3 regions of the Enterobacter sp. Taxon_8 genome follow, and region 3 is predicted to be linked to each of the others. Evidence: predicted binding sites of a transcription regulator. Region 3 holds the regulator's gene; each other region holds the start of a gene.

Region 1 (10,465 bases), 1.2 Mb from region 3:
AACTTCATTGGCCAGGCGGATAACGCCGATCATCCCCAGAAGAAGAAATATGGGCGCGTAGAGATGGTGGGGCCTTTCTCCGTCAGGGACGGAGAGGATAATTATCAGCTCTACCTGATTCGCCCCGCGAGCAGCTCCCAGTCCGACTTCATCAACCTGCTGTTTGACCGCCCTCTCCTGCTGCTGATTGTTACTATGCTGGTCAGTTCGCCGCTGCTGTTATGGCTGGCGTGGAGCCTGGCAAAACCGGCGCGTAAGCTGAAGAATGCCGCCGATGAGGTGGCACAGGGTAACCTGCGACAACACCCTGAACTGGAAGCCGGACCGCAGGAGTTCCTTGCCGCCGGGACCAGTTTTAACCAGATGGTGAGCGCTCTCGATCGCATGATGACCGCACAGCAGCGCCTGCTGTCGGATATCTCGCACGAGCTGCGCACCCCGCTAACGCGCTTACAGCTTGGCACCGCGCTGCTGCGTCGCCGCAGCGGGGAAAGCAAAGAGCTGGAACGTATCGAAACCGAAGCTCACCGCCTGGACAGCATGATCAACGATCTGCTGGTCATGTCCCGCAATCAGCAGAAAAACGCGCTGGTTAGCGAAACGGTGAAAGCGAATCACCTCTGGCACGAGGTGCTGGACAACGCGGCATTCGAAGCAGAGCAGATGGGCAAATCCTTCACCGTCAACTTCCCACCGGGCCCGTGGCCGCTCTACGGTAACCCCAACGCGCTGGAAAGCGCGCTGGAGAATATTGTGCGTAACGCCCTGCGCTACTCGCATACGAAGATTGAGGTGGCGTTCTCGGTGGATAAAGACGGGATCACCGTCATTGTCGACGACGACGGTCCTGGCGTCAGCCCGGAAGATCGCGAGCAGATTTTCCGTCCGTTCTATCGTACCGATGAGGCGCGCGACCGGGAATCGGGCGGCACGGGACTGGGTCTGGCGATTGTTGAAACCGCCATGCAGCAGCACCGCGGCTGGGTGAGAGCCGACGACAGCCCGCTGGGTGGGCTGCGGTTAACGCTGTGGCTACCATTGTACAAGCGTTCTTAACCCCCTCACCCTAACCCTCTCCCCGAAGGGGAGAGGGCCGGGATCAAGGGCACTACTTACCCCACAATCTCCGGGAATTATCCTCGATCCTGCTGCTTAAACGTCGCTTCTGCATCGTTCTTGTCCAGCTGGTCGATAGCCCCGCAGCCGACAGCAGGCGATGATACTGCTCGTCATCAAACGGCATATGCCAGGCAATGGCGCAGGCGTCATAAACAGACACCTCACTCAGGCGTGATACCAGCTCGAGCGGCGCATCTGCTGCGACCTGCCCGGCCAGCACCACCCGGTACAGCCAGCCGGTTTTACCCGCGCTTTGCATCTGAGCCGACATGTCATGAATGCCGAAATGGTAGTTGAGCTTGAAGCACGGCGAGCGCGGCTGCGTCACCTGAATCAGGGCATCGCCCCAGCGGTAGATATCACCAATAAACACGTTCTTTTCGGTGAGCCCTTCAGTGGAGAGATTTTCACCAAACGCGGGAGCAACGAAGAGATCCGCCTGCTCCGGGAACTCTGCCTTCCAGTGCTGATAGTGCTCGCGCGGGTAGTGGCACAGCGCGCGTTCCGGCCCGCCGTGGATCTTCTTTTCGGCCTGCTCGTCGCCCGCAAGCCCGAGGTCGGTTAACGTCAGCTCACCGTCGACCTGAATTTTGGCGATGGCGCTCGGGCGGCTGCCGTCGTACTCCCTTACCTTGCCTGTAAATACATTCACCGGATAATGCATCGCTGCTCCTTTTATGCCCTAAATAATTCGAGTTGCAGGAAGGCGGCAAGAGAGTGAATCCCCAGGAGCTTACTCAGGTAAGTGACTGGGGTGAGCGAACGCAGCCAACGCACCTGCAACTTGAAGTATGACGGGTATACAGATACAAAAAAAAGCGAGTCATAAGACTCGCTTCTCACAGGCGTCAATGCAACCTTATTTTTTAGCGGCGAAACGCGCTGCTGCTTCGTCCCAGTTCACCACGTCCCAGAAGGCTTTGATGTAATCCGGGCGACGGTTCTGGAATTTCAGGTAGTAAGCGTGTTCCCAGACGTCCAGACCCAGGATTGGGAAGCCGGATGCACCAGAGATCGCTTCACCCATCAGCGGGGAATCCTGGTTAGCAGTAGAAACAACCGCCAGTTTGTCACCTTTCAGTACCAGCCACGCCCAGCCGGAGCCGAAGCGGGTTGCAGCGGCTTTCTCGAACTCCGCTTTGAAGTTGTCAACGGAACCAAAGTCGCGCTCGATAGCCGCTTTCAGGTCGCCCTGCAGGGTGGTACCGGTTTTCAGGCCCTTCCAGAACAGGCTGTGGTTTGCGTGGCCGCCCGCGTTGTTACGCAGCACGGTTTTCTTGTCCGCTGGCAGCTGGTCCAGTTTGGTGATCAGCTCTTCAACAGGCAGGTTAGCGAACTCTGGCAGGCTTTCCAGCGCGGCGTTCGCGTTGTTCACGTAGGTCTGGTGGTGTTTAGTGTGATGGATTTCCATCGTCTGCTTGTCGAAATGCGGTTCCAGTGCGTCGTAGGCATACGGCAGGGATGGCAGTGTATAACTCATAATCCTCTCCATTATTGTCGGGCGGCACAGCTGTTAATGCCGCGTAAGCAGTTGGTTCATTATAGTTAATTAAATGATATTGAAAATGATTATCAATGCCGTAGTTTTTATAAGGTTATTCGTTTTTTGACCAACGCCGGAATAGTGCGTGGGTTCAGAGCGTTAATGGACTTCCAGCGCCTTATTGCCTGCCGCAATCTCCTCCCTGCTGCTGAGCGTAAACGCCGACACCACCGTAATCGCCAGCACGAAACAGCCCAGCATCAGGTATGTCTCCTGGAAACCGATCCGGTCATACATATTTCCGGCAAACGCGGAAAGGAAGATGGCTGCCGACTGTTTGGCAAACTGGAAGCCAATCAGGTAGATAGTCGCCGAAAGACGCGTATCAAACACCCCGGTGATGTACTTGAAGGCCCCCACCAGCAGGAACGGCACCTCCAGCGCATGCAGCATCTTCAGGGCAATAACTTCTACAGCGGTGGTGGCAAACGACGAGCCGATAATGCGCGTCGCCATAATCACCCCGGCGATGAGCAGCGTGTTTTTCGCGCCGATGCGGTTAATGATCCACGGTGAACAAAACATGATGATCGCGTTGCAGATTTCCCCGGCAGTGGTCGCAAAACCAAAGGCGCGAGTGCCCTCCTGCGGCGTGGCGAAGAACGTTTTGAAGAAGGTAGCAAACTGCTGGTCAAAGACGTCATAGACGCAGGCCACGCCAATCACGTACAGAATAAACATCCACATCCTACGCTGACGGAACAGGCTAAAGACCGTTTTCGCGGTGATCTGCGGCTGGTTGGCACCCAGCGCATTCATCACCTGCGCCGTCTGGTTGGGTTTTGGCTTCGCGACCACCAGCAGCAGCATCAACAGCAGCGCCGCCGCCGAACCCATCCAGAAAACATACGACGGATCGATGCCGAACAGGATCCCGCCCGTGGAGGCGCATAGCCCCCAGCCGAGGCAGCCAAACATGCGCGCCTTACCGTACTCAAAGAAACTGTTACGGCTCACGCGTTCAATGTAGGCCTCAATGGCTCCTGAGCCCGCCGAAAAGACAAAGCCGATATAAATGCCGCCGCTCAGCGCGCCCAGCCAGATGTTGGCTTTGAGTAACGGCGCAAAGACGTAGAGGAAGAAAGGGGCAAACAGGAACAGCAGCACGGAGATGATCCACAGCAGGTGTTTTTTTAGCCCCAGTTTATCCGAGATCACCCCAAGCACCGGCTGGAAGGCAATGGCCGAGAGTGAGATGCAGGAAAAGACGATGCCGGTATGGGTTTTGTTCAGGCCGATGATATCCGACAGCCAGATCGGCAGGAACGGAAAGCAGGTGGCCATGATGAAGAAGTAGAGAAAGAAGAACAGCCCGAAAATCCAGAAGTTAGGGTTGTCTTTGTGGGTACAGGGTGTTGTGTTCATTATTTTTATCCTCAACGGAGGGCCGGCAGCCCGGCCCGTCACCTTTACACGCGTTCAACGCCAATCAGAACGGCGGTTTCCGGATCCAGAATCGGCAGCGCAATGCCCGCCTGCATCAGCCACTCGCCGCTCGCCGTTTGCGGTGTTTCCATCCATGCCGGCAGCTTGCGCATGGTATGTCCCCCCTCACCGGTGATGTGAATATCAGGGTGATCGAGCAGCGAAATACGATACTGCGCGCAGGGCTCAAGCCCCGGCATGCGCAGCGGCATCATCAACGTGTAGTCCGGCATGGCGAGCTGGCTGACGATAAACAGCCCCTGCGTTTTATCTTCGCTCACAATACCCTGTGCCAGCGTACTGGCATCCGGCATATCCACGCGCCATTGTGTGCCCTGATGAATAACCTCGCGCCACTGCCTGTACAGCGCGGCGTAACGGCGATAGCCTTCGCGCTCCTTCTCATCGACGGTGAGGGGATCAAGTTCCAGCCCCATATGGCCAAACAGCGCCGTTAGACCGCGAAATTCAATGCTGTGCTGGCGGAAGGTGGCGTGACATTTATGATGACCGATATGCGCCCCCATCACCTCCGGCGGAAAGAAATAGCTCATGCCGCGCTGGATGGTGTTGCGCTCCAGCGCATCGTTGTTGTCCGAGGCCCAGAAGCGGTGGCAGCGCGTCAGCACCTCATAGTCAATGCGCCCCCCGCCGGATGAGCAGGATTCAAATTCGATGTGCGGAAAACGTTCACCCAGCACGTCCAGCAGGCGATAAAACTGGCGGGTTTGCGCGTCAGCGGCGGCCTTCCCGTCGTGACCCGGCTGTACCAGCTCACGGTTCATGTCCCACTTCACGTAGTCGACTTCATGTTCACCCAGAAGCCAGCTCATGCGTTCCACAAGATAATCAAATGCTTCCGGAATACTCAGATTGAGCACCAGCTGGTGCCGCCCGGTATGTTGTTTGTAGCCCGGCAGCGCCAGCACCCAGTCGGGATGTGCGCGGTACAGATCGGAATCCGGGTTGATCATCTCCGGCTCAACCCAGATGCCAAACTCCATGCCGAGCCGTTTGACGTGGTCGATCACCGGCGTCAGGCCGTTCGGGTATTTTTTCTCATCCAGGTACCAGTCGCCCAGCGCGGCATGGTCGTCGTTACGACCTTTGAACCAGCCGTCGTCAATGATGAAGCGCTCCACACCCAACGTCGCCGCCTCGTCGGTCATGCGCATGATGTAGTCCGGATCGTGGTTGAAGTAGATCCCTTCCCAGGTATTGAGGTGCACCGGGCGCGGTTTGTTTTCCGGGAAGCGGATAACGTTGTTGCGCAGGTAGCGATGAAACGGCTGGCTCATGCCGTTCAGGCCATGCGTGGAATAGCTGGCATACAGGCGCGGCGTCCAGAGCGTATCGCCCTCCTCAACCGCCATTTCGCCCGGCAGGTAGAGCGCTTCGGCCTGCAGATAGCGGCGACCATCGGTTTTCGCTTCCGCGCGCAGGCGGTGGTTGCCGCTCCAGCCCAGATGCACGCCCCAGACGTCACCCTGCATTTCGCTAAACGACGGCGTACCGGCAATCAGCGCCGGGAAGTGCTCGTGGGAGGTTTTACCCCGACGGTTTTCAATCACGAAGCTGTCGTGTTCAAGCTTTACGCGGTGCGGCTGAAATTCCCTGATCCAGCGTCCGTGGAAGGCCATCACCTCCTGCGCGCGTTCGGCCACCGGCAGCGTGACGGCGAAACGGTCCACCTGCCAGGGGATCGCTTTCAGGTTCGTTAAACCGTGACGAACCACCAGCACACCGCTGGCATCCAGCGCCAGTTCACTGGTCAGACGCAGGCCCGCATGTTCATCTTCCGCCGTCACCGTCAGGGTTTGTCCTGACTGCTGTACGTCTGTGGTGGTGAACATGGGTGAACCGTCCAGCCCCTGCCGATGCCCCTCAATGCCGGGAGCACCAAACAGACCGTGCCCCAGCTCGGCCATCAGCGTGACCGGGGAGTCGACGTCAAGCCTGCCGTTAGCAACAGGGCGCGCGAGCATAGCAACATCCTGTGGCGAAAAGTGCTGAAGGTGCGGCCCCCAGTAGAGAATTTCGGCGAACGGGTACGTTTTGATCACCACGTCTACCGTGTTGCTTTCAAGTCGTAAAACGGAATCTTGCATCAGACATCTCCTGTCATCGGGATGATCTGAGTGTTGACCCGAAACGTTTCGGATACAAACCAAAACGTTTCGGTTTTGTGATCGGCTTTAGAAAATGGAGAGATTCAGGCCGTCTGGCCGGGAGAGAATTCGGGCTGCCAAAGCACCTGAAGCCGTTCAATATCGTCGCCGTTAATCAGCTGACGCACCATATCGGCAATCTGTTTCCCGACGCCCTGGCGGGTGGACTGGATCACTGCCGCCACGTCGGCATCGACGATACTGTCCTGCGGGAGCCCGTCATAAACAACCAGCGCAACGGCGCTCTCGCCGGTCAGACGGCCCAGCTCTGCCAGCGCCATCGCCGCGCCGTCACCGTGAGTGTTGCAGTCGGTAATGATGGCCGTGGGCGGCTGCGACAGCGAGAGAAGCTCTTTCGTGGTGGCATAACCCACGCGGCGCGAAGGGGGCATGGCGCGCAGCCATTCGCTGGAAAGCCCGGCTTCCCGCAACGCGTCCAGATAGCCCTGACGACGCTGGGTGATGAATGCCTGATTGTTGCTTTCGCCCAGTAGGGCAATGCGCTGATGGCCTTTTCCGATTAGCCAGCGTGTAGCATTGTACGTACCGGCATAGTTGTCGAAGTCGAACCACGCGTACGGCTGCGGTAGCTGGCTGCGACCAAGCGCCAGAAAGGGAAATCCGGCGGCCTGCAGCTGCTCAAGTCGCGGATCGCGATCCAACGTGTGGGCCACAATCAGCGCATCCACGCGGCGGCTTTGCACCATGCGCATATAGCTGTGCTTATCCGCCAGATCGTCGTCGGCGATAAGCAATAAGTCGATCTCATGTCGCGCCAGTTCGTGGCTAATTTCGCCGACCATGTCCATAAATACGCTGTTATTGAGCGGAACAGGATGGACCGGGAACACCAGCCCAACGGCATCAATTTTGCCCATCTTCAGGCGGCGGGCGAAGGTATTAGGCCGATAGCCGCGTCGCTGGGCTTCCGCTTCTACGCGAGCGCGCGTCTCGGCGGAGACGTCGTCATATCCGTTGAGGGCGCGGCTGACGGTGGTGACTGACAGCCCCAGTTCTTTGGCAATGGCTTTAAGCGACATGAGTTTCCGTATCTCTGTTAGTTTTGTTCCGCCACCAGCAGCGCGTAAGTGTCTGGCTCCAGGGCCTTGAAGATGTGCGGCTGGTCGGCGGGATAACAAATGTAATCCCCTGCGCCGAGCTCTTCCGCCGCGTCGAGCAGGCCGACCAGCGCCCGGCCCTGCGTCACAATAATATGTTCAACAGAGCCCGGCGGATGCGGCTGAGAAATACGATCTGCGCCCGGTTGGGTCATCAGAAGATAGACATCGCGGCGCGCGCCGGGAGGGCATGCCGCCAGTAAAATGGCTTCATAATTAGCCTGTCCGGCGACCACTTTCGTACCTTCACCACGGCGGATCACCTGCGTGGTCGGCAACTGCGGCTCAAGCAGACGGGCGAAAGGAATATCCAGCGCCACGCAGAGCGACCACAGCGTTTCCAGGCTAGGGTTACCGTTGCCGGACTCCAGCTGGGAAAGCGTGGATTTAGCGATCCCGGCACGGCGGGCAATTTCCGCCAGCGAAAGTCCGGTGCGCAGACGTTCCCGCACCAGACTTTTAGCGATCAGGCTGATTGGCTGCGTCATATAACGGCCTCTTGTTCTATAAAACGAACGAATCGTTCGCCTTGAAAATCAGTTTCGTTGCGTTCATTATAATGGATACACGTTCGATATGGCTAAAAATGTATGAAGCAACATCTCTCTTGTCTGAAAGGCGACACCATAAAAGCAATCATCCTGGTCTGCCTCGCGGTGGGCGTGGTGGGAATGTCCTACGGCTCGCTGGCGATGGCCTACGGTTTCCCGGTCTGGGTGCCGTTTGTGCTCTCCATCACCGTACTCGCGGGCGCGTCAGAGTTTATGTTTATCGGCATTGTAGCAAGCGGCGGTAACCCGCTGGCGGCTGCAGCCGCGGGTTTGCTGGTCAACGCGCGCCACGTGCCGTTTGGCGTGACGGTGCGAGAACTGGTCGGTAAGCGCGGTCTGAGCCTGTTGGGCTGCCACATCATGAACGACGAAAGCGTGGTGTTTGGCCTGTCGCAAAAAACCGCCGAGCAGCGTAAAGCCGCCTACTGGCTGTGCGGTTTAGGCGTCGCCATCGTCTGGCCGCTTGGCGCGCTGCTGGGTGCCATGGTCGGCAAACTGCTGCCGGACCCGGAAACCATAGGCCTGGATGCGGTATTCCCGGCGATACTGCTGGCATTAGTGGTTCCCGCATTTAAAAACCGCACCACGCTGATACGCGCCTGCAGCGGTGCCGTTCTGTCGCTGGCCGCCGTGCCGTTTGCCCCGGTAGGTCTGCCGGTACTGCTCTCTTTACTCGGTCTTGCCGCGAGGAAAAAATAATGGAAAACATGACGTTCTTTATTCTCGGCATCGCCATTTTGTCTGCGGGAACTTATCTGATGCGCCTCGGCGGGGCAAAACTGGGCAGCAGGCTGGCATTGTCAGAGCGTTCACAGGCGCTGCTGTCAGATGCGGCAACGGTATTGCTGTTTTCCGTGGCGCTGGCGACCACGTTTTATGAAGGTGACCACTTTGCCGGCATGGCGCGCGTGCTGGGCGTGGCGTTTGCAGTGTTTTTGGCCTGGCGGAAGATGCCGTTAATTGTGGTGATCGTAGCGGCGGCAGTGGTAACCGCGCTGCTGCGCGTGGCGGGCATAAACTAAAAAAGCGCCCCTGGGGCGCTCTTTCGACGGTGTGACAGCTTATTTAGTCAGTTCAGCGGTCATGTGTACGCGGTTACCTGAGAACGCCTGGGTAATTTTGTACGATGACGCGCCGGCTTCCTGAGCCTGAGCCGCGATTTTAGCTTCTGCGCCATCAATGGTAGAGGCGGTTGCGGTTACGGTCTGTGCAGCGAAAGAACCGAAAGAAGTAGCCAGAGCGATTACAGCGACAAAAGTTTTGATGCTTTTCATGATATAAACCCTTTCATTAAGTTGTTTTGGTAAGGCACCGTGCCTTGATGAGATAAATACTAGACCTCATCATGATCAACTAAAAGCGGAAGGATTTGCTATTATCATTCAAAATTACTGATCAACTATCAATCGTTGTGGATGGGTATAAATCGTCGCCCTTCCCGGCTTGCAGAAGCCCACCAGCGTCAGGTTGCAGCGCTCCGCCACCTCCACCGCCAGCGTTGTTGCGGCTGAGACCGCAAACAGAATTTCCACACCGCACATGGCGGACTTTTGCACCATCTCGTAGCTGGCCCGGCTGGAAACGAGTGCTGCCCCCTGCTTCCAGACCTCACTTTCACGTGCCCGGCGACCGAGCAGCTTGTCCAACGCCACGTGGCGGCCAACGTCCTCATGTCCCCCGGCAATATCCCCCGACGGCAACACCCATGCCGCCGCGTGCGTGCAGCCGCTCAGCTGGCCGATGGGCTGTACATCATTCAGGTGCTCAAGCGCAGGGTCGAGGTGCGCCAGATTAAAGGTCTGAGTAAACGGCAGTGGTGAAACAGGTTTGCCAATATCGTTGAGCTGCTCAACGCCGCACACGCCGCAGCCGGTACGCCCGGCCAGCGCGCGACGGCGCTCTTTCAGCCCCATAAAGCGGCGGCTGGAGAGTTCGATCTGCACTTCAAGACCGTTGCAGGCCTGCACCACGTCCATACCGTAGATCTCCTGCGGATGCTCGATGATGCCTTCCGAGAGGGAAAAACCGATGGCGAACAGCTCAAGATCTTTCGGAGACGCCATCATCACCACATGCGAGATGCCGTTGTAAACGAGCGCAACGGGTACTTCTTCCGCCAGAAAATCGGGTATGGCATCGGTTATGTGGGGCGGTCGGTGTACCGACAGTTCCACAATGCCGGCAGGCAGGGGTGACGAGTGGAGAACACGGTTTTGTTTAGACACAGCGGTATTCCTGAACAACCACGGAGGTGAGCGTGCTATTGCAGCATAAACCACAGGCTGTACGCATAGTATGGATCAACTTTTCGACATCCATTCTCCTACTCATTTAGCAGGGGTGCAACCTGCCACCGGCTACACCGCATTAACATGCCGAGCCGTTAATGTGATAAATGTCACACTTTATAATCAACATGGTGATAATACGTTCACTTTGTATTAACGCCATTAGAACAGCGGTACCGACAATGTGGTATTCTGATGATATCCCTCGTGGAATTGAGGGATTAACGCAAATTTTTCTCCTTTGCGGTCAATT
Region 2 (10,465 bases), 2.0 Mb from region 3:
GGACGATAAAATTCACGTCCGCCGGCAGACGAAGGTCGATCGCGCCGAAGGCCGAGGTGCCCTGATCCGCAAGAATGATGTCTCCCGGACGAATAAACGTCTGCAGCGTTTGCCAGAAATTCGCCTGCGTCAGCGAGCCATCCGGCTGCGGGTAGGCCATCAAGTTTTGAGAGGACGGTACGGGCGTACCGTGCACGTGCTGTTTACACAGCTCCACCAGCGTTTCGATTGCCTGAAGCATGGGGATGCCGGTAAACCAGATATCACCAACGCGTGAAGCATGAGGCTGAACTTCTATCGTTTGTGCCGGGGTGAGCTGATGCGTGAAGCCGGCGGTAAGGGTATCGGTAAATCGCGTCCCGATGCACAGCACGATATCAGCCCCTTCAATCGCCTCTTTTACCGCGCCAGCGCTCGCCGATCCGCTGTAGGTGCCGTAAAAACCAGCGTGACGTTCGTCAAATATTCCTTTGCCCATCAGCATGGTGGCATGTGCCATCGGCACGTCTTTAACCCATTTCTGTAGCGCATGCTTCAGGCCATGGCGCAGGACAAGGAAATCGGCCAGCAGCGCAGTACGCTTGCTTCTGGCAAGCTTGTTCTCAGCGGCCTCCCGGAACGCTTTCAGGCAGGCGCTATCGGCATGCGCATGGCGGAGCGTGAGAGCGCTTACAGGAGGCGTGGCGGCCTTTTTTGCCACGTCGGCAGGCAACATCAGATAGCCGGGGCGACGCTCCCGGAGCATAGTGGTTAACACCCGGTCGATTTCATAGCAGGCGTTTTGTTCGGTCAGGATCGCCTGTGCAGCAGTAATCGGCTCGCTCATATGATAAAAATGACGAAACTCACCGTCGCCCAGCGTGTGGTGCAGTAGCTCCCCTCTTTGCTGTGACGCCATACCCGGCGCCCCCACAATATGCAGTACCGGAACATGTTCGGCATAGCTGCCCGCAATGCCGTTCATGGCGCTTAACTCTCCTACGCCAAATGTCGTCAGCAGCGCGGCGAAGCCCTTACATCGGGCATATCCGTCCGCGGCATAAGAGGCGTTTAACTCGTTGGCACAGCCCACCCAGCAGATATCGGGGCTGTCTATCACGTGGTCGAGAAACTGCAGGTTATAGTCGCCCGGCACGCCAAACAGATGATCGGCTCCACAATCTGTAAGACGGTCCAGCAGGTAATCGGCGACGCAGTATGGGGTACGCATGAACAGGTATCCTTCTAATGTTGACCTCACCTTGAGTATTAAATAAGCGTGATGGCTGTCCAGAATTGGCGATAAGAAGGACATGGAAAGAATGCTTTACAAAAAAGGCTGCGCTATGCTGCTTTTTTTCACGTAAATGTAAACGCATACACTGATTTTACACTTCAGCGCCAGAGGTTACGAAAATGGGTTATCAGCCGGACAAAAATCGTTACGGGACAATGGAGTATCGCCGCTGTGGGCAAAGCGGGCTCAGGTTGCCCGCCATCTCGCTCGGGCTGTGGCATAACTTCGGTGATACCACCCTTATCGAAAACAGCCGTCAACTTTTACAGCGTGCGTTCGATCTGGGCATTACGCATTTCGACCTTGCCAACAACTATGGCCCGCCACCGGGATCGGCCGAACGTAATTTCGGCCGTATTTTACAGGAGGACTTCCTGCCCTGGCGCGACGAGCTAATCATCTCAACCAAAGCGGGCTATACCATGTGGGAGGGTCCTTACGGCGACTGGGGGTCACGCAAATACCTGCTGGCAAGCCTCGATCAAAGCCTGAAGAGGATGGGGCTGGAGTATGTGGATATCTTCTATCATCACCGTCCTGACCCGCAGACGCCGCTGCTGGAAACCATGAAAGCGCTTGACCATGCGGTGCGTCAGGGGAAGGCTCTGTATGTTGGATTATCCAACTACCCCGCTGAACTGGCCCGCAAGGCGATTGATATCCTTGACGATCTCGGTACGCCCTGCCTGATCCACCAGCCGAAATATTCCCTGTTTGAGCGTGCGCCGGAAGAAGAATTGCTGGACGTGCTGCAGGAAAAAGGAGTCGGCTGTATTCCCTTCTCGCCGCTGGCCGGTGGGCAACTGACCAACCGCTATCTGAACGGCATTCCCACAGACTCACGCGCGGCAAGCGGCAGTCAGTTCCTTAACCCCGACCAGCTCACCGAAGAGAAGCTGGAGAAGATTAGAAAGCTGAACGCCATGGCGGAAGAGCGCGGCCAGAAGCTGTCCCAGATGGCGCTGGCCTGGGTATCACGTCATGAGAGTGTGACCTCAGTGCTGATTGGGGCGAGTAAAGCGGCTCAAATTGATGACGCCGTGGGGATGCTGGCAAACCGCCATTTCTCTGTGGATGATTTGGCCCGTATAGACGCGATCCTGAGCAGTTCAATATAAAACCGTTTTTAGCAAAAAGTGCTCTCCCCCAGGAATTCGGAGTTGAGGCGATGATACGAAGCTTTACCAACTCGTAAAATTGCGTTAACAGGCCCACCAAAGGCCCCGATCGTGAAGGAGAAAGAGTATGTTCAGGTCACTGATTCTTGCAGCGGTATTACTGGCTTCGGCGCCGCTGATCGCCACTGCGGGCGAAATCACCCTGTTGCCATCAGTAAAATTACAAATTGGCGATCGTGACGACTACGGCAGATACTGGGACGGCGGCTACTGGCGCGACCGTGACTACTGGCACCGTCATTATGAATGGCGCGGCGATCGCTGGTGGAAACATGATAACGGCAGACACCGCGGCTGGTATAAAGACAACGCGTATGAGCGCGGCTACCGTGAAGGCTGGAACGATCGTGACGACCGTCGCGGCGGCTGGGGTCGCGGGAAAGGTCATGGTCACGGCCATCACCACTAATAAAAAAGGAGCCATGGAGGCTCCTTTTTTTGTTAAAGACCCAGTGCGGTTCCCACCAACAACCACAGGTTCAGCGCAACGACCACCACCACGATGGCCCATCCTGTTCGTTTTACCAGCGTTGAGTTAACCAGCTCGCCCATCAGAGTTTTGTTGCTGGTAAAGATCAGCAGCGGCACCAGCGCCAGCGCGATACCAAAACTCAGCAGAACCTGGCTCATGACCAGAATTCGCGTTGGGTCGAGACCCATCAGAATCACCACAAATGACGGTAGCATGGTGACGGAGCGACGAACCCACAGCGGAATGTGGAAGCGGACAAACCCCTGCATCACAACCTGGCCTGCCAGCGTGCCCACCACCGTAGAAGAAAGGCCGGCAGCTACCAGGCTGAGACCAAATATCGTGGCGGCAGCATGGCTCAGCAACGGCTCCAGCGTGAGATACGCCTGGTCGAGATCGGCAATACCGGTATGACCGTTAAAGTGGAAAGCCGCGGCTGCAGTCGCCATCATCGCCAAGTTTACAAACCCTGCGATGGTCATAGCGATCGCGACGTCCCACTTGGTGGCGGAGTAACGCTCTTTACGCGTCCCACCGTGGAGATGCTGCGTCAGCGAGGAGTGCAAATAAATCACGTGCGGCATGATGGTCGCCCCCAGCACCCCGGCGGCCAGGAACACCGCTTCCGACGTTGGCAGGCTTGGGATCGCCATCCCTTTACCGAGCTGTGCCAGATTCGGCTGTGAGAAAATCAGCTCGACAATGTAGGCCGCCGCCACAAAAAGCAGCAGACCACCAATCACCTTCTCCAGCGGCTTTTGACCCCGACGCTGCAGCATCAGGATGAGGAAAGTGGCAATCCCGGTCAGCACCGCCCCTTGCAACAGCGACACGCCCAGAATCAGCTTAAAGCCGATCGCTGCACCGATAAACTCAGCGAGGTCAGTAGCCATGGCGATGATTTCAGCCTGAACCCAGTAGAGCCAGACGGCGGGACGCGGGTAATGGTCGCGAATTTGCTCCGCCAGGTTTTTACCCGTCGCAATCCCCAGCTTTGCGGAGAGCATCTGAATCAGCATCGCCATCAGGTTAGCCCAGACCACCACCCACAGCAGCTTATAGCCGAAGCTGGCCCCGGCCTGAATATTGGTCGCAAAGTTTCCTGGATCGATATAGCCAATGGCAGCGATGAACGCAGGTCCCATTAATGCGAACCGCAACTTGCGCGCGGCTCTGCCACTGCTACCCTCTACGCGACTGTTTGTCATTTCTGCCTCTGAAATATAGCCTTTGCTATGTTTAATGCTATCAAAATGAGAATGGTTATCAAGATCATTTATAAAGTTTGCAGTGATTTCTCTGATAGCTTTGAACGATAGACGGGCGGGTAAGTGGGGCGATCTAACCGAAACTGAAATCGCGCATGCTTTTGTGAAGACTAGCACACAAACTTAACTTTTCACGCATTTACCTAACATTACAAAAATGTATTGTGGATCACTATTTTTGAGACTCGTCACAGGATGTAACTATAGTGTGTCCTCGATCTCGTTTTCTTTTCGGTTGTTACATAGAATGTGCACGAAAATTAAACCTGCCTCATATTTGGAGCAAATATGGACCGCGTCCTTCATTTTGTCCTGGCACTTGTTGTCGTTACTGCACTTGCATTGCTGGTCAGCACAGACCGCAAAAAAATTCGTATCCGTTATGTTGTTCAACTGCTGGTCATTGAAGTTTTACTTGCGTGGTTCTTCCTGAACTCCAACGTAGGCCTCGGCTTCGTGAAAGGCTTCTCCGAAATGTTCGAAAAACTGCTCGGATTCGCCAACGAAGGGACCAACTTTGTCTTCGGTAAAATGAACGACGAAGGTCTGGCGTTCTTCTTCCTGAAGGTTCTCTGCCCTATCGTCTTCATCTCCGCGCTGATCGGTATTCTGCAGCACATCCGCGTTCTGCCGTTCGTGATTCGTGGAATTGGCTTCCTGTTATCCAAAGTGAACGGTATGGGCAAGCTGGAATCCTTCAACGCCGTCAGTTCCCTGATCCTCGGTCAGTCTGAGAACTTCATCGCGTATAAAGATATTCTCGGCAAGATGTCCCGCAACCGCATGTACACCATGGCGGCAACCGCAATGTCTACCGTTTCCATGTCTATCGTGGGCGCGTATATGACCATGCTGGAACCAAAATACGTGGTTGCTGCGCTGGTTCTGAACATGTTCAGCACCTTTATCGTTCTGTCGCTGATCAACCCGTACCGCGTTGACGCAAGCGAAGAGAACATTCAGATGTCAAACCTGCACGAAGGCCAGAGCTTCTTCGAAATGCTGGGTGAGTACATTCTGGCCGGTTTCAAAGTCGCGATTATCGTTGCCGCCATGCTGATCGGCTTCATTGCGCTGATTTCTGCGCTGAACGCCCTGTTCGCTGCGGTGCTGGGTATCTCCTTCCAGGGGATTCTGGGCTACATCTTCTATCCGGTTGCATGGGTGATGGGTGTTCCGGCTCACGAAGCGCTGCAGGTGGGCAGTATCATGGCAACCAAGCTGGTTTCTAACGAATTCGTTGCAATGATGGATCTGCAGAAAATTGCCAGTACGCTTTCTCCGCGTGCGGAAGGCATTCTCTCCGTGTTCCTGGTCTCCTTCGCGAACTTCTCGTCCATCGGGATTATCGCGGGTGCGATTAAAGGTCTGAACGAAGAACAGGGTAACGTGGTATCTCGCTTCGGCCTGAAACTGGTTTACGGCTCTACGCTGGTGAGCGTCCTGTCAGCGTCCATTGCGGCACTGGTCCTGTAACGTTTACCGTGAAACAAAAACCGGGAGCCAGGCTCCCGGTTTTTTTATGTCCGTAATTCTTCCAGCGGTTTGGGTTTGCCTATCAGGTAGCCCTGCAGGTAATCCACACCGAAGCGGAGCAGCATCTCCCGCTGCGCCGGTGTTTCCACATATTCCGCGACGACGCAGAGCGATTTTGTCTTTGCCAGATTACACATCGACTGCACAATCATTGCATCCATGTCGTCTGTACAAATGTCTTTCACAAAGCAGCCGTCGATTTTAATGATGTCCGCCTGCAGGCGTCTGAGACGCTCATAGTTAGCGTAGCCAGTACCAAAATCATCGATGGCAATACGGAAACCATACTCCCGCAATTGCTGAATATTGTTGATACTCGTGCCTGAATTTGAGAAAGCCTGCTCTTCAGTAATCTCAATCACGACTGCCTGAGGCGCAACGCCGTACCGTTCAAACAGCGCGCAAATCTCGGTCGCCACCTCTTTTTGCATCAGCGTCAGCGGCATCAGGTTGACGGAAAAACGGGCGCCAGCGTGCGTTGCAGGGTTATCGCGCAGCCACACCAGTAATTTTTCCATGACGCACATATCAAACCGGTGGCTGAGGTTGAACTGCGCAATCAGCGGAATAAAGCGGTCAGGGGTAATAATCTCCCCCTCGCTCTCCATTCGCGTCAGGATTTCATAGTACCCGCTCCCGTCCGCCTTCTGGATCGGCTGCGCATACAAATTAAACTGCCCCGCCTCAAGCGCATGCTTAATCCGGGCCAGCATCAGGACACGCTCTGTCGTTTGCCCTGATGCCACCTCAAGACTATTCGTGAGCGCGAGTACGTTTTGCTCTCCGCAGGCCTGTTCTGCCAGCCAGCTTAGCTGCCCCAGCGTGTGATGCAGTTTCTCACCGTCTTCGACCATTCCCCATGACGCGCCAAACTCAATATCCAGCCCGGTGTTGTTCCAGAAAATCTTATTGCTGTTGAGCCGATCGACCATATGCTGGAGACGTTCAGCAATTTCCGGCCCGAGCAAGACCAGCACCAACTCGCTTCCGGGAAGCTGGAAGAGCATCTCATCTTTTTGCAGGAGCGGCTGGAGCGACGTGGCGATCGTTCGTTTGCAATGGACCCGCATGATAATCCCGTAGTGGCGGCTCAAAAACTCCAGATTATCCATGCGCAAAATGCACACTTTGGCATCCGGATGAATTTCAAGGTAATCCTCCAGCGCACGAATATTAGGCAGACCGGTAAGAGGATCGGTCAGCGCCCTGTCCTGCCAGCCCCGCTTCAGCCACTCGCTGCGCTGGTAAATGCGAGACATGTAAAGCAAACAGATGGCGAAAGAGATCAGCACGGAGAGGATAAAGGAGAGCGAATGTCCCGATTCCACCCCGTTAAGGAAATTATAGTTGTATGTCAGCAGCAGGAGCGCTGATGTGGCCCACAGCAGAGAAATCAACGCATAGGTCAGGCGGCTTATCGCTAAGGTAAAAAGAATAAATATCAGCGGCATCAAATAGCCCGCAATGACCGGTGACTCAAAAGGACCACATAAAATGACAAGAATGAAGCTTAAAAGCGCTAACCAGACAAAAATATATAATGGATTCTTGTGATAAAACACGGGCTTCACGCTTCGCCGCCAGAAGGTGACGGCATAACGAGGATTAATTATCATTCTTAACGGGTAATAGAACATCATGGTAAAAATCAGCGCCGCGCATATCAGGCTTTGAATATCCACAACGTTATAAATTACCGTACCTTCGCCGAAATAGGTCGAAATTGTCACCGGAAAATCAAAGAAATAGCCTGCCATATACATCGACAGCTTAATACCTAATGGCACGACAAAACCGAGCCAGAATATACGAAGCCCGATGTGTTTGTTAGGGATACTGTAGCGCCAGCGCTTGCCCAGCATAAGGCGTAGCAGGCCGCACCCCGCGAATAACGCAAGGGTCTGACAGAACAGTAAAACTGGATATTGTAGCGGCGCTAAATTAATATAGAATAAATTAGTGACAGTAAAACCTAACAGAATGGGAAGAATTGCTCTGCGCCCAAATATCAGAATGACCGCCAGCATAACGCTGAGTGGCAACCATGCTAAATAAACGTCGTGACCATTAACAATTGCGCGTGGAGAAAGATAACGGGAGACAGGCACCGCAATCAGGCAAAGTGCCAGGGCAATCATAAATATCTTTACATTATCATACGTTTTTTTATTCATTAATCAGGGACGTTATTTTCCAGGAGAATCATTGACCGGATGGATAATAGGTTTATTAATTGCGCGAATCAAGTTCAAGTCTATTTATAGACCGGTTTATTGATTACGATTGAGGCGAGGTACAGAAATACCTTCTTTTTGATAACAAAATGCGGTAAAGGGCGTTACAAACAGATAAAAAAAACCCCCGTCATTCGACGAGGGTTTACAATTTTGGTGGAGCTAAGCGGGATCGAACCGCTGACCTCTTGCATGCCATGCAAGCGCTCTCCCAGCTGAGCTATAGCCCCACATATGACTTTACTAACCGCACTCTGTTGGGTTCAGAGTTTGGTGGAGCTAAGCGGGATCGAACCGCTGACCTCTTGCATGCCATGCAAGCGCTCTCCCAGCTGAGCTATAGCCCCATCGTAAAGCTGTCATGTTGACGGGCGGCATAATATGAATTCCGCTGCGGAGTGTCAACGGCAAAATCAATTCCAGCTATTCAATCGCCGAAAAATCATGCAAATGAATCACTTTGCGAGCCTGCTCGCAGTCAGGAGTTAAGCCTGTCACGTTTTCACGTTAAAGGGTGCTATAAAATGAGCCGCTAATTAACCCCACAGATATTCAGGAAATTGCATGATCAAGGAACGAATGACGCCAGAAGAGTTAGCCCTCCTCACTGGCTATAGCCGACAGACCATCAATAAATGGGTACGCAAAGAGGGTTGGATTACGTCACCTAAACCAGGCGTCCAGGGCGGGAAAGCGCGTCTGGTACATGTGAACGAAAAAGTCCGTGAATTTATCCGCAGTGCACGTCGGGCAAGCGAAACATCCGAACTGCCAGAAGGCGTCAGTCATGATAGTTCACTTCACACCCTGCTCCTGACGCTAGCCAATGAAATGACGCCGGAAGAGCAGAAGCAGATGACATCGCTATTACTGCGAGAAGGGATCACCGGATTGTTGCAACGTTTAGGGATTCGCGATCGGGACTGATATGAAAAGATTACGGAGCAAAATGACCACGGAAGAGCTGGCGGAGAGTTTGGGCGTCGCCAGGCAAACGGTTAATCGTTGGATACGCCAGCAGGGATGGAAAACCGAAGGACTCAACGGCGTGAAAGGCGGTCGCGCGCGGCTCATTCATGTCGATGCGCGGGTGAAGGAACATATTATGAGCCTCCCGGCAATTCGTACCACTCACGAGGTTTACCATCTCGCGGAGGCCACGTCTTCCTACAATACCCCCTCTTCAAACCTGTATCCGGGCATTATTGAGACGCTGGAGAGTATGACTAAGCCGGAGCAGAAGCGTCTGGATGCGTTATTGAAGCGCGAAGGCATACACGGATTTCTTAAGCGTCTGGGTATTGCAGAAGAAGAAGCATAAACAAACGGCAGGTTCCCCTGCCGTTTGTTTTATCTGAGACGTTATTACTGCTGATTTTCTCGTTCAGCGATAAAGTTCAGCGCCTTGTTAATGCGCGCCACGCTGCGTGATTTGCCGATGGCATGAACCGTTACGTCCAGCGCCGGAGACTGACCCGCTCCGGTCACCGCAACGCGCAGTGGCATACCGACTTTACCCATGCCGACTTCCAGCTCGTCTGCCGTCGCCTGAATGGCGTGATGCACATTCTCAGCGGTCCATTCGGTGAGCGCAGCCAGCTTGTCACGCACCACTTCCAGCGGCTGACGCGCAACCGGACGGAGGTGTTTCTTCGCGGCGTCCGCGTCGAACTCAGCAAACTCTTCATAGAAGTAGCGGCAGCTTTCAGCAATCTCTTTCAGAGTTTTGCAGCGCTCGCCGAGCAGTTTCACCAGATCCGCCAGCTCAGGGCCAGTGCGGGTATCAATATTTGCCTGCTCAATGTGCCACTGCAGGTAAGTCGCTACATATTCTGGCTGCATGGTATTGATGTAGTGATGGTTCAGCCACTGGAGCTTGTCGGTATTAAACGCGCTCGCTGATTTGCTGACAGAGCTCAGAGAGAACAGTTCGATCATCTCTTCACGGCTGAAGATCTCCTGGTCACCGTGAGCCCAGCCCAGACGCACCAGATAGTTCAGCAGCGCTTCTGGCAGATAACCGTCGTCGCGATACTGCATGACGCTGACCGCGCCGTGACGTTTAGACAGCTTTTTCCCGTCGTCGCCGTTGATCATGGAGACGTGCGCATAAACAGGCACAGGGGCGTTCAGCGCCTTCAGGATGTTGATCTGACGTGGCGTGTTGTTGATGTGGTCTTCACCACGGACAACGTGAGTAATTTCCATATCCCAGTCGTCAACCACCACGCAGAAGTTGTAGGTTGGGGAACCATCGGTGCGGCGGATGATCAGATCGTCCAGCTCCTGGTTGCTGAATTCGATCGGGCCACGGATCTGGTCGTCAAAGATCACAGACCCCTCTTGCGGGTTAGCAAAACGCACAACGCAAGGCTCATCAGCAGCATGCTCGCTGTGGTCATGGCGGCAGCGGCCGTCATAACGCGGCTTTTCACCATTCGCCATCTGCTCTTCGCGCAGCGCATCCAGACGCTCTTTGGAGCAATAGCACTTATACGCCG
Region 3 (10,465 bases):
TACGTTTCCAGTATTCGATACCGGAGCCGCCCAGCGGATCCACGCCCAGCTTGAGGCCGGCTTTCTGGATGGCCGCCATATCGACGATATCCGCCAGGCCTTCCACGAACGGCTGAACCAGATCCAGCTCTTTCACGTGGCCGGACGCCATGGCCGCATCCAGAGAGATGCGCTTCACGCCTTTCAGGTCATCAGCCAGCAGCGCGTTCGCGCGATCCTCCACCACTTTGGTGACGTTGGTATCTGCCGGGCCACCGTTAGGCGGGTTATATTTGATACCACCGTCTTCCGGCGGGTTGTGGGATGGCGTGATAACGATACCGTCAGCCAGCGCTCCACCTTTTTTGTTGTGCACCAGGATGGCGTTAGAGACCGCAGGCGTTGGGGTGAAGCCGTTGTTCTCCTGAACAATCACATCAACGCCGTTTGCCGCCAGCACTTCCACCACAGAGATGAACGCCGGTTCAGACAGGGCATGGGTATCTTTCCCCACGTAGCACGGACCGGTAACGCCGTTTTTAGCGCGCTCTTCCGCAATGGCCTGAGCAATGGCCAGAATGTGCGGTTCGTTAAAGCTATGGCGCGCCGCGCTGCCGCGGTGACCAGATGTACCAAACTTCACTGCGTGTTCTGCGTTGCCCACGACCGGCTTCAGCACGTAATACTGCGCGGTCAGCTGAGCGACGTTAATCAAATCGCTTTGTTGTGCAGGTTGGCCTGCACGGCTGTGATTTGCCATTACCGGGTCCTTCTGATGCAAGGGTTAAATTGTACCGCAAACCTTTTCAATCAATTCCGCCGGGAACTGCATGGACTGCATGATGTGTTCAATCATGCTGCACTTGCGGCCCGTATTGGTATTGGTGATCACCCAGTACGGGGTGCCAGGAACATGTTTGGGTTTGGTTTGATTGCCATTTTGCAGCAGCGTCTGCTCGTCGCCCGCGAAATAGACGCGAGTACGACCGTGCAGCGACTCGGTCGCTTCAGCAAACGCTTTGTTATCCAGTGAGTAAAGTGTAGACAGCACCAGCATAAAGCGGTTAACCGCCTTTTTCTGCTCCGCGTATTCATCGGAAAGGAGCAGCTCGCGCATCGCGCGCACTTTATCTTTTGCCGGCGTCACGGCAGGTTTTGCTTGTGCAACAACGCTTGGCTGAGACACGACATCTTTGGTGACTGGGGTAGCAGGCTGTGAAGCGGCGGAAATTTTAAGCATGCGCCGTAAAATGTCGGACGCGCTCTCCCCGATATGCCGCGTCTGGCTGGCAATATACTGATAGAGTTCGTCATCAACTTCGATTGTTTTCATCTTAATCCAGTGCGATATCTTATCTGAATACAAGTCATTGGGATTATAAGGTCAAATCCCAACAGCGGATAGCGTCAAACCAGGTTGGCGGCAAAAGTCAGATTAAACTGGAACCTTGCAGCCGGGCGGCAGAATGGTCAACATGATACCCTAACCTGACATACGTAAAAAAAGAACTTTGCCATGAAATTGAATACCCGAGCGCAAACTGCACAATCGCCGAACAATAATTCTCCCATCGTACTGGTTCACGGGCTTTTTGGCAGCCTGGATAACCTGGGCGTGCTGGCGCGCGATCTGGTTACTGACCACGATATTTTACAGGTCGATATGCGCAATCACGGTCTTTCCGGCCGTTCCGACGAGATGACCTACGCGGCAATGGCGCAGGATCTGCTGGATACGCTGGATGCCAACGACCTGCAAAAGGTGACCCTCATCGGGCATTCAATGGGTGGCAAAGCAGTGATGGCCCTGACGGCACTGGCCCCGGAGCGTATTAACGGCCTGATTGTAATTGATGTTGCGCCCGTGGATTACGACGTCCGCCGCCACGACGAAATTTTTGCCGCCATCAATGCGGTCACCGAAGCGGGCGTCGCGACTCGCCAACAGGCGGCTGCCGTCATGCGTGAGCATCTTGATGAAGAAGGCGTAGTCCAGTTCCTGCTGAAGTCGTTTGTTGACGGCCAATGGCGTTTTAACGTGCCGGTGCTCTGGAACCAGTACAACAACATCGTGGGCTGGGAAACCGTCCCCGCCTGGCCGCACCCTACCCTCTTTATTCGCGGCGGTAACTCTCCTTACGTTACCGACGCGTACCGCGACACGCTGCTGGCCCAATTCCCGCAGGCTCGCGCCCACGTGATTGCCGGTGCCGGACACTGGGTGCACGCAGAAAAACCCGATGCCGTGCTGCGCGCCATTCGCCGCTATCTCGCTGATACGACAAATTGATTAAAAAGAAAGCGACTGGAAGGCTGCGGGCTTCCAGTCGTTGGCGTGCCGTTTTTGGTGATGTATGATGGCGCGCTTATCGCCCGGGCATTAGCAGGGCGGCGTGTTTCCCCCGAAGTCTCAGAATCATGGCCAAAGAACAAACGGACCGTACGACACTAGATCTGTTCGCGAATGAGCGTCGCCCGGGACGACCGAAGACGAATCCGCTTTCGCGCGATGAACAGCTGCGTATCAATAAACGCAATCAGCTTAAACGCGATAAAAATCGCGGGCTTAAGCGTGTCGAACTGAAGCTTAACGCCGACGCCGTCGATGCGCTGAACGAGCTGGCTGACGCGCGAAATATCAGCCGCAGCGAGCTCATTGAAGAGATGTTAATCGCCCAGCTTGAGACGTTGCGCAGCCAGGCATAAGTCTGAAAATCCCCTTTATTACCCTTTTCATGTAGCACAGAGTGCAGTCCTGCGCGATAGCTGTTTCCGCAGGGTTGCCAGTTCTGCTATTATTGCCCTTATCCGTGGCCGAATTGCGCCACCATACTATTAAGTTTCAAGAGGTTATTTTACTCATGGCAATCATCGGCATTTTCTTTGGCAGTGATACCGGCAATACCGAAAATATCGCAAAAAACATTCAAAAACAGCTCGGTAAAGACGTTGCTGATGTGCATGACATTGCCAAGAGCAGCAAAGAAGATCTGGAAGGCTATGATATTCTGCTGCTGGGTATCCCAACCTGGTACTACGGTGAAGCCCAGTGCGACTGGGATGATTTCTTCCCGACGCTGGAAGAAGTGGACTTCAACGGTAAGCTAGTTGCCCTGTTTGGCTGCGGTGACCAGGAAGACTACGCTGAGTATTTCTGTGACGCGCTGGGTACCATCCGCGACATCATTGAGCCGAATGGCGCGGTTATCGTAGGCCACTGGCCGACCGCTGGTTACCACTTCGAAGCGTCTAAAGGCCTGGCCGATGACGATCATTTCGTGGGTCTGGCCATCGACGAAGACCGTCAGCCAGAACTGACCGCAGAGCGCGTTGAGAAATGGGTTAAGCAGATCCGTGAAGAACTGCACCTGGACGATATTCTTAACGCCTGATTTTTCTCGCGGCGCAACGGCGGTTGCGCCCGCGCACCAGGTCAAACCGATTAAATTAATTGCTACAATCTTTTAACTTTTTCGCCCAGACCTGTACAATGTCTCCCTGATAAAATGTGGTTTTCCATCGAGCAAGTTTGTTGGTGATACCCCATTTTTATAAGCATATTTTGCCTGAGACTTGCAGTTTTCATTTAGCCATGGCAGTTCTATAATGAGACGCATTATCCCAGGTGCATTTTCTGTCACTTCCTACAGAAGTGAATCGTTTAGCAACAGGACAGATTCCGCATGACTGACAACAATACCGCATTAAAGAAGGCTGGCCTGAAAGTTACGCTTCCTCGGTTAAAAATCCTCGAAGTGCTTCAGGGTCCAGACAATCACCATGTCAGTGCGGAAGACCTTTATAAACGTCTTATCGACATGGGTGAAGAGATTGGGCTGGCTACCGTCTATCGCGTGCTGAACCAGTTTGATGACGCGGGCATTGTCACCCGTCATAATTTCGAAGGCGGTAAATCTGTTTTCGAACTGACCCAGCAGCAGCACCACGATCATTTGATCTGCCTCGACTGCGGCAAGGTCATTGAATTCAGCGATGATTCCATCGAAGCGCGCCAGCGTGAAATCGCCGCGCGTCACGGTATCCGCCTGACCAACCACAGCCTGTATCTTTACGGTCACTGCGCTGAAGGCGACTGCCGCGAAGATGACCACGCGCACGACGCAAAATAATCAAGTGTTCATACTCTGAGCCAGCCGAAAGGTTGGCTTTTTTTTGCCAGAAAAAAGCCCGGTAAGCACCGCGCCACCGGGCGTAAAGCAACTTATTTATTATTGTTGCGTATCTCGTTCCAGATCTTATCGCAACGCTTGGCCACTTCCTGATCGTTACCGGTTTTACGCGCCTGGATACAGGCCTGGTAATCCATCACGCGGACATTCTCCCGCGTCGCAAACTGCTCATGCGCTTTCTCTTTCTTCAGCACGTTCAGCACGCTCTGACAGGCTTCAATTTTCTCCGGCGATCCTTCTGCTGTATTAATACAGGCGCTATAGGCCTCCTTCAGCCGGGAATCTTCTTTCGGTGCCTCACTCTGAGCACACGCCACCAGCCCTGATGCCAGCAACGCGACGATTACGATTTTTTTCATCATATGCAGTCTCCGGTCCGGCGGGATCTAACCCGCCGGAAGATTCATCAGAAGATAGTGAACGGTGCGATAACCATGAATTTCACGTCACGTTCATCCTGGAAGATGTTGCCGTAACCGCCCGCGTAGCTCGGGATATCGGAGTGGTTGTCATATTGAGTGAAGTGCAGTTTGAACATTGTACCTTTCGCGCGGCCATCCTGCAGGGTATAGATAGCATCGAGGCTGTAAGAAGACTCTTTCAGGCGATAGTTGGGATCGTAGTATGCGTCCGGAGTTGCCATATCGGCAGGTTTTGCATCCCAGGCGTAAGCGTAAGAAGCGCCCACCGCCCAGCCAGGCAGGTTCCAGTTTTTCAGGTCGTACATTGCGCCGAAGAAGACCGCTTTCTCGCCGTCGGCGTTGAAGTCTGAGCGGTTATCCCACCAGATATCAAGACGACCGTTGGATGAGGCATAGGTCGGGGTCATACGCTGCAGGAAGTAGCCCTGCTGCCCTTCCGCCTTCACCCATGTTCCTTCCAGACGTAAATCAACCTGACCGACCTTATAGCCGAAGGTTAGTGCCTGCAGCCACGCGGTGCCATCATAAATGTCATTGACGCCACCGTTGCTGACTTTGTCGCGCGTACCGTAGAACTGATAGCTGGTACTCAGCGGGCTACCCGCGACATCAAACTTATAGCTGGCCTTGGCAAAGTACTGATCGATATACCCTTGCGCCTGGCCAAATGCTGCTTCGAGAACCAGATCGTTTTTGAAGTCGTATTTCGCCCCCAGCGAGTGGAGATAATCGACTTTGGTTTTCTTATCGTTCTGGTAGAACTTGTCCATCTCGATGTGCCAGGGTGCTTTGTACTCGTTGGTCCACATATAGGAGAAGCTCAACGCACCCGCATCACCGTAGTCAAAGTTCGCCCCGGCTTCCGCACCCTGATAGGTACCCGGCATAAAACTCCAGTGCGGTGCTAACAGGGTCTGGCCAGTTGGCTGAATATAACCACCGCGCGCCCATACCGGACCGTATTTAAATTTTGCAGCGGCTTTGTACAGGCTGATGCCGCTCTTATCCCCGGACCAGTCTTCTTTATACGCTTTATTGCTGGAGGAGAAGGCAATTTCGTTCGGGTGGGCGCTGTCGCCGTTTTCCGCCATTTCAATCGCGGTAAACGCAGCAATATCCAGACCGAACATATCCGCGGCATAGCCTGACTGGAAGTCCAGGTTGGCGTTCCAGGTGGAATGAGAAAGGTTGGTTTTGTATTTGTCTTCGGTGACGTCTTTACGGTCACGTTCACGCTGCCAGTAATAGATACCGCCCGTGAGGGTAGAATCGTCGATGAAGCCCGCCGCTTTCGCCTCTGGTGTCACCACCAGGCCCGACATTGCTGTCACACCGGCAATAGCCAGCGCCAGCGCACTACGTTTGCCACTGAACGTACGCATAGATTATTCCTCTTTGACGAATTAAAACGCCTGAAACGGCGTAAATAAAAAAGACCAAATGGTCAGGGGTAGTTTTAAATACCCTCGAATTAACTACCGTCGTTAGGTTATTTTTCGCGACGCGAATTATCAATGCTTTTTAGCGGACAAAAGTCAGGATTATGACGAAGTGCACATAATCAGTAGTGCTTTGTAACATTTGCAGGGAGGCGAGGAATGGCGGGGAATTTTCAATTATTTCAGTGGCTAGACGAGAAACATCTTCCCTTTCTTATAACCTTTTTGTTTTTCCTAATGACACAAACTTTTTTTTGAAAAATAAGTAGCACCTCATTGACCTGATATTTTTATCACACCTTTTTAGGCCCTGGCTTAATACCCTGATCGTTAAATAAAAAAACGCCGCATAGTGCGGCGTTTGTCTCTCATTGACCAGACCAGCAATATTATTCGCCGATCTTCGTCCAGGTATCACGCAGACCTACGGTACGGTTAAATACCGGTTTTTCTGCCGTGCTGTGACGGCTGTCCAGGCAGAAGTAACCTTCACGTTCGAACTGGAACGCTTTGCCTGCTTCAGCGTTTTTCAGAGAAGGCTCCGCATAACCCTGCTTAATCACCAAAGATTCCGGGTTGATGGTCGCCAGGAAGTCTTCCGCAGCACCAGGGTTAGGCACGCTGAACAGACGATCGTACAGACGAATTTCTACCGGCAGCGCGTGGGATGCGCTCACCCAGTGGATAACGCCTTTCACCTTGCGGCCATCCGCAGGATCTTTGCTCAACGTTTCAGCATCATAAGAACAGAAGATGGTGGTGATATTCCCTTCTGCATCTTTCTCAACGCGCTCGGCTTTGATGACGTAGGCATTACGCAGACGCACTTCTTTACCCAGCACCAGACGCTTGTACTGCTTGTTGGCTTCTTCGCGGAAGTCGGCGCGGTCAATCCAGATCTCGCCGCTGAACGGCACGTCACGGCTTCCCATTTCCGGTTTGTTCGGATGGTTAGGCATGGAGACCAGCTCGCTTTCACCCTGCGGATAGTTTTCGATAACCAGTTTCACCGGATCGATAACCGCCATCGCGCGCGGAGCGTTTTCGTTGAGATCTTCGCGAATGCATGATTCAAGAGACGCCATCTCGATGGTGTTGTCCTGCTTGGTCACGCCGATACGTTTGCAGAACTCACGAATAGAGGCGGCAGTGTAACCACGACGACGCAGACCAGAAATGGTAGGCATACGTGGATCATCCCAGCCCTCAACGTGCTTGTCGGTCACCAGCAGGTTCAGCTTACGCTTGGACATCACGGTGTATTCCAGGTTCAGGCGAGAGAACTCGTACTGGCGCGGATGCACAGGAATGGTGATGTTATCCAGAACCCAGTCGTACAGACGACGGTTGTCCTGGAACTCCAGCGTACACAGGGAGTGCGTAATGCCTTCCAGCGCATCGCTGATGCAGTGGGTAAAGTCGTACATCGGGTAGATGCACCACTTGTTGCCGGTCTGGTGGTGTTCCGCAAACTTAATGCGGTACAGCACCGGATCGCGCATCACGATAAACGGAGACGCCATGTCGATTTTGGCACGCAGGCACGCTTTGCCTTCTTCGAAGCCACCGGCACGCATTTTTTCAAACAGCGCCAGGTTCTCTTCCACGCTGCGGTCGCGGAACGGGCTGTTTTTGCCCGGTGCGGTCAGCGTACCGCGATACTCACGGATCTCGTCAGCAGAAAGCTCGTCGACATACGCCAGACCCTTGTTGATAAGCTCTACCGCATAGGCGTACAGCTGATCAAAATAGTCAGAGGAGTAGCAGATATCGCCAGACCAGTTGAAGCCCAGCCATTGCACGTCGTTCTTAATGGACTCAACGTATTCGATGTCTTCTTTTACTGGGTTGGTGTCATCGAAACGCAGGTTGCACTGTCCCTGGTAGTCTTGCGCAATGCCAAAGTTCAGGCAGATGGACTTCGCATGCCCGATATGCAGGTAGCCGTTCGGCTCCGGCGGAAAGCGGGTATGAATTGTGGTGTGCTTACCACTGGCCAGATCTTCATCGATGATCTGACGAATAAAGTTACTCGGGCGGGCTTCAGCCTCACTCATCGTGGATTCCTCAAAGCGTAAACAACGTATAACGGCATATGATCTTATAAGCCGGACGTAGTGACAACCCTTAAAACGTCTCTGAAGAAAATAATGGGGGCATTTGCTGCAAAAAAAAGCGGCGGAGGATCTCCCCCGCCGCTTAAGGCATGACTCTACTCAGGAGCGATTACTTGCCTTTAATCTCGTACAGCGGTGTTTGACCCGCAACAACCTGACCTTTCGCCTGAATGACCAGGCCGCTGAAGTCGTCGATGTTGCTGCAAACGACCGGACTTATCATGGAGCGCGCGTTGGCGTTCAGGAAGTCCAGATCCATTTCCAGAATCGGCTGCCCAGCCACCACTTCAGCGCCCTCTTCCACCAGACGAGTAAAGCCCTGGCCGTTCAGCGCAACGGTATCGATACCCATATGGACAACGATCTCCGCGCCATTTTCGGTTTCGAGGCAGAACGCATGGTTGGTGTTGAAGATTTTCACGATGGTACCGGCAGCCGGAGACACAACGGTTTTGTCCGTTGGTTTCACCGCCACACCGTCACCGACCGCTTTGCTGGCGAAGGCTTCGTCAGGCACCTGCTCAATCGCAACGACTTCACCGGTTACCGGTGAAACCAGCGCGGCTATCGTTTTGGCGTTGGGTACCGCCTGCGGTTTTGCAGCCGCTGGCGCGGCGGCAGGTGCGGCAGAAGCTTCTGCTGCGGCTACCGGGCCGGTAGTTTTCATGGCATTAGCAATTTTCTCTGCCACAAAGCCAACGATAATCTGCACGCTGGTTTTGTTCAGGCGGATAACACCGGACGCGCCCAGACGTTTGGCCAGCGCTTCGTTCACCAGGGAAGAGTCTTTGACGTTCAGACGCAGGCGAGTGATACAGGCATCGATACCGGTCAGGTTGTCAGAACCGCCTACTGCGGCGATGTACTGACGCGCCAGACCTGAAACGTCCTGGTCCTGAGCACCGCTCACGTTCACATCCTGACCATCCGCTTCGCTACCGGCCACGGCCAGTTCACGACCCGGTGTCATGAGGTTAAATTTGGTGATAGTGAAACGGAACACTACGTAGTAGATCGCGAAGAACACCAGACCTTGCGGGATCAGCATCCACCAGTGGGTCGCCAGCGGGTTACGGGACGAAAGCACCATATCCACCAGACCGGCGCTGAAGCCGAAACCGGCAATCCACTGCATGCTGGCAGCGATGAACACGGAGATACCGGTCAGCACGGCGTGGATCACATACAGAACCGGCGCCACGAACATGAAGGAGAACTCCAGCGGCTCGGTGATACCGGTGAAGAAGGCCGCGAACGCGCCCGCCATCATGATACCCAGCACTTTCGCTTTATTCTCTGGACGCGCGCAGTGGTAGATAGCCAGCGCAGCACCCGGTAGACCAAACATCATGATCGGGAAGAAGCCCGCCTGGTAACGACCGGTGATACCGACAACCGCTTTACCTGCTTCGATGGACTGTGCGCCACCCAGGAAGTTAGGGATATCGTTAATACCGGCAACGTCGAACCAGAACACGGAGTTCAGCGCGTGGTGCAGACCAACCGGGATCAGCAGACGGTTGAAGAACGCGTACACGCCCGCACCGACAGAACCCAGTTTCTGGATGTGCTCACCGAAGTTCACCAGACCGTCGAAAATCATCGGCCAGACGTACATCATGATGAACGCGACAACGATCATCACAAACGAGGTCAGGATAGGGACCAGACGGCGGCCGCTAAAGAAGGAGAGCGCTTTTGGCAGCTCTACGCTGCTGAAGCGGTTATACAGTTCGGCAGAGATGATACCCACAAGGATACCGACAAACTGGTTGCTGATCTTACCGAATGCCGCCGGAACCTGGTCCGCCGGAATTTTTTGGATCATGGCCACTGCTGCAGGTGAGCAGAGAGTGGTTAAGACGAGGAAACCGACAAAACCGGTCAGCGCAGCGGCACCGTCTTTGTCTTTGGACATACCGTAAGCCACACCAATCGCGAACAACACGGACATATTGTCGATAATGGCGGAACCTGACTTGATAAAGAACGCCGCCAGCGCGCTGGTATTACCCCAGCCGTTGGGGTCGATCCAGTAGCCGACACCCATCAGGATGGCTGCGGCAGGCAGCGTGGCGACCGGCACCATAAGTGCGCGGCCAACCTTTTGTAAATAACCTAGAATACTCACTTTCTTCCCCCTATGAGACCCCGTTTAAGGCATGTTCTCAGCTCTGTTTTTTATTGTGTCACGAACTATAGATACAGTTGATGCTTCACTGGCATTGTGAGTGTGTGAAAAATTAATTCGTATCGCAAATTAAACGCGTACTTTTTGTGATTTTTGTCACCAAATATCGTTATTAACCCTCCCTTTC

Evidence for each region. The regulator Fur, encoded in region 3, represses iron uptake genes when iron is present. The targets are predictions, from matches to a motif close to ATAATAATGAGAACNACTATCAA.
Region 1: sodA (superoxide dismutase [Mn]) is a predicted target of Fur. The motif match lies at 2,673-2,695, and genes of this name have one in related genera.
Region 2: AC4IBF_RS05925 (Nramp family divalent metal transporter) is a predicted target of Fur. The motif match lies at 4,174-4,196, and genes of this name have one in related genera.

The regions. Positions count from the first base shown of each region.
Region 1 is NZ_CM177989.1:4,482,054-4,492,518, forward strand. It holds gene cpxA (envelope stress sensor histidine kinase CpxA) at 1-1,056, shown strand, start outside; gene yiiM (6-hydroxyaminopurine reductase) at 1,109-1,783, opposite strand; gene sodA (superoxide dismutase [Mn]) at 1,979-2,599, opposite strand; gene AC4IBF_RS21355 (MFS transporter) at 2,762-4,027, opposite strand; gene AC4IBF_RS21360 (alpha-galactosidase) at 4,072-6,195, opposite strand; gene AC4IBF_RS21365 (LacI family DNA-binding transcriptional regulator) at 6,300-7,295, opposite strand; gene AC4IBF_RS21370 (helix-turn-helix domain-containing protein) at 7,313-7,861, opposite strand; gene AC4IBF_RS21375 (AzlC family ABC transporter permease) at 7,964-8,623, shown strand; gene AC4IBF_RS21380 (AzlD domain-containing protein) at 8,623-8,946, shown strand; gene AC4IBF_RS21385 (YdgH/BhsA/McbA family protein) at 8,986-9,198, opposite strand; gene fdhD (formate dehydrogenase accessory sulfurtransferase FdhD) at 9,313-10,149, opposite strand.
Region 2 is NZ_CM177989.1:1,233,109-1,243,573, reverse strand. It holds gene ipdC (indolepyruvate decarboxylase) at 1-1,210, opposite strand, end outside; gene mgrA (L-glyceraldehyde 3-phosphate reductase) at 1,396-2,394, shown strand; gene AC4IBF_RS05930 (DUF2502 domain-containing protein) at 2,522-2,863, shown strand; gene AC4IBF_RS05925 (Nramp family divalent metal transporter) at 2,896-4,134, opposite strand; gene AC4IBF_RS05920 (NupC/NupG family nucleoside CNT transporter) at 4,483-5,670, shown strand; gene AC4IBF_RS05915 (sensor domain-containing phosphodiesterase) at 5,715-7,904, opposite strand; tRNA gene AC4IBF_RS05910 (tRNA-Ala) at 8,119-8,194, opposite strand; tRNA gene AC4IBF_RS05905 (tRNA-Ala) at 8,236-8,311, opposite strand; gene AC4IBF_RS05900 (YfeC-like transcriptional regulator) at 8,529-8,891, shown strand; gene AC4IBF_RS05895 (YfeC-like transcriptional regulator) at 8,893-9,285, shown strand; gene gltX (glutamate--tRNA ligase) at 9,330-10,465, opposite strand, start outside.
Region 3 is NZ_CM177989.1:3,254,949-3,265,413, forward strand. It holds gene pgm (phosphoglucomutase (alpha-D-glucose-1,6-bisphosphate-dependent)) at 1-739, opposite strand, end outside; gene seqA (replication initiation negative regulator SeqA) at 764-1,312, opposite strand; gene ybfF (esterase) at 1,496-2,269, shown strand; gene ybfE (LexA regulated protein) at 2,398-2,685, shown strand; gene fldA (flavodoxin FldA) at 2,841-3,371, shown strand; gene fur (ferric iron uptake transcriptional regulator) at 3,663-4,109, shown strand; gene chiQ (ChiQ/YbfN family lipoprotein) at 4,202-4,528, opposite strand; gene chiP (chitoporin ChiP) at 4,576-5,973, opposite strand; gene glnS (glutamine--tRNA ligase) at 6,420-8,087, opposite strand; gene nagE (N-acetylglucosamine-specific PTS transporter subunit IIBC) at 8,257-10,278, opposite strand.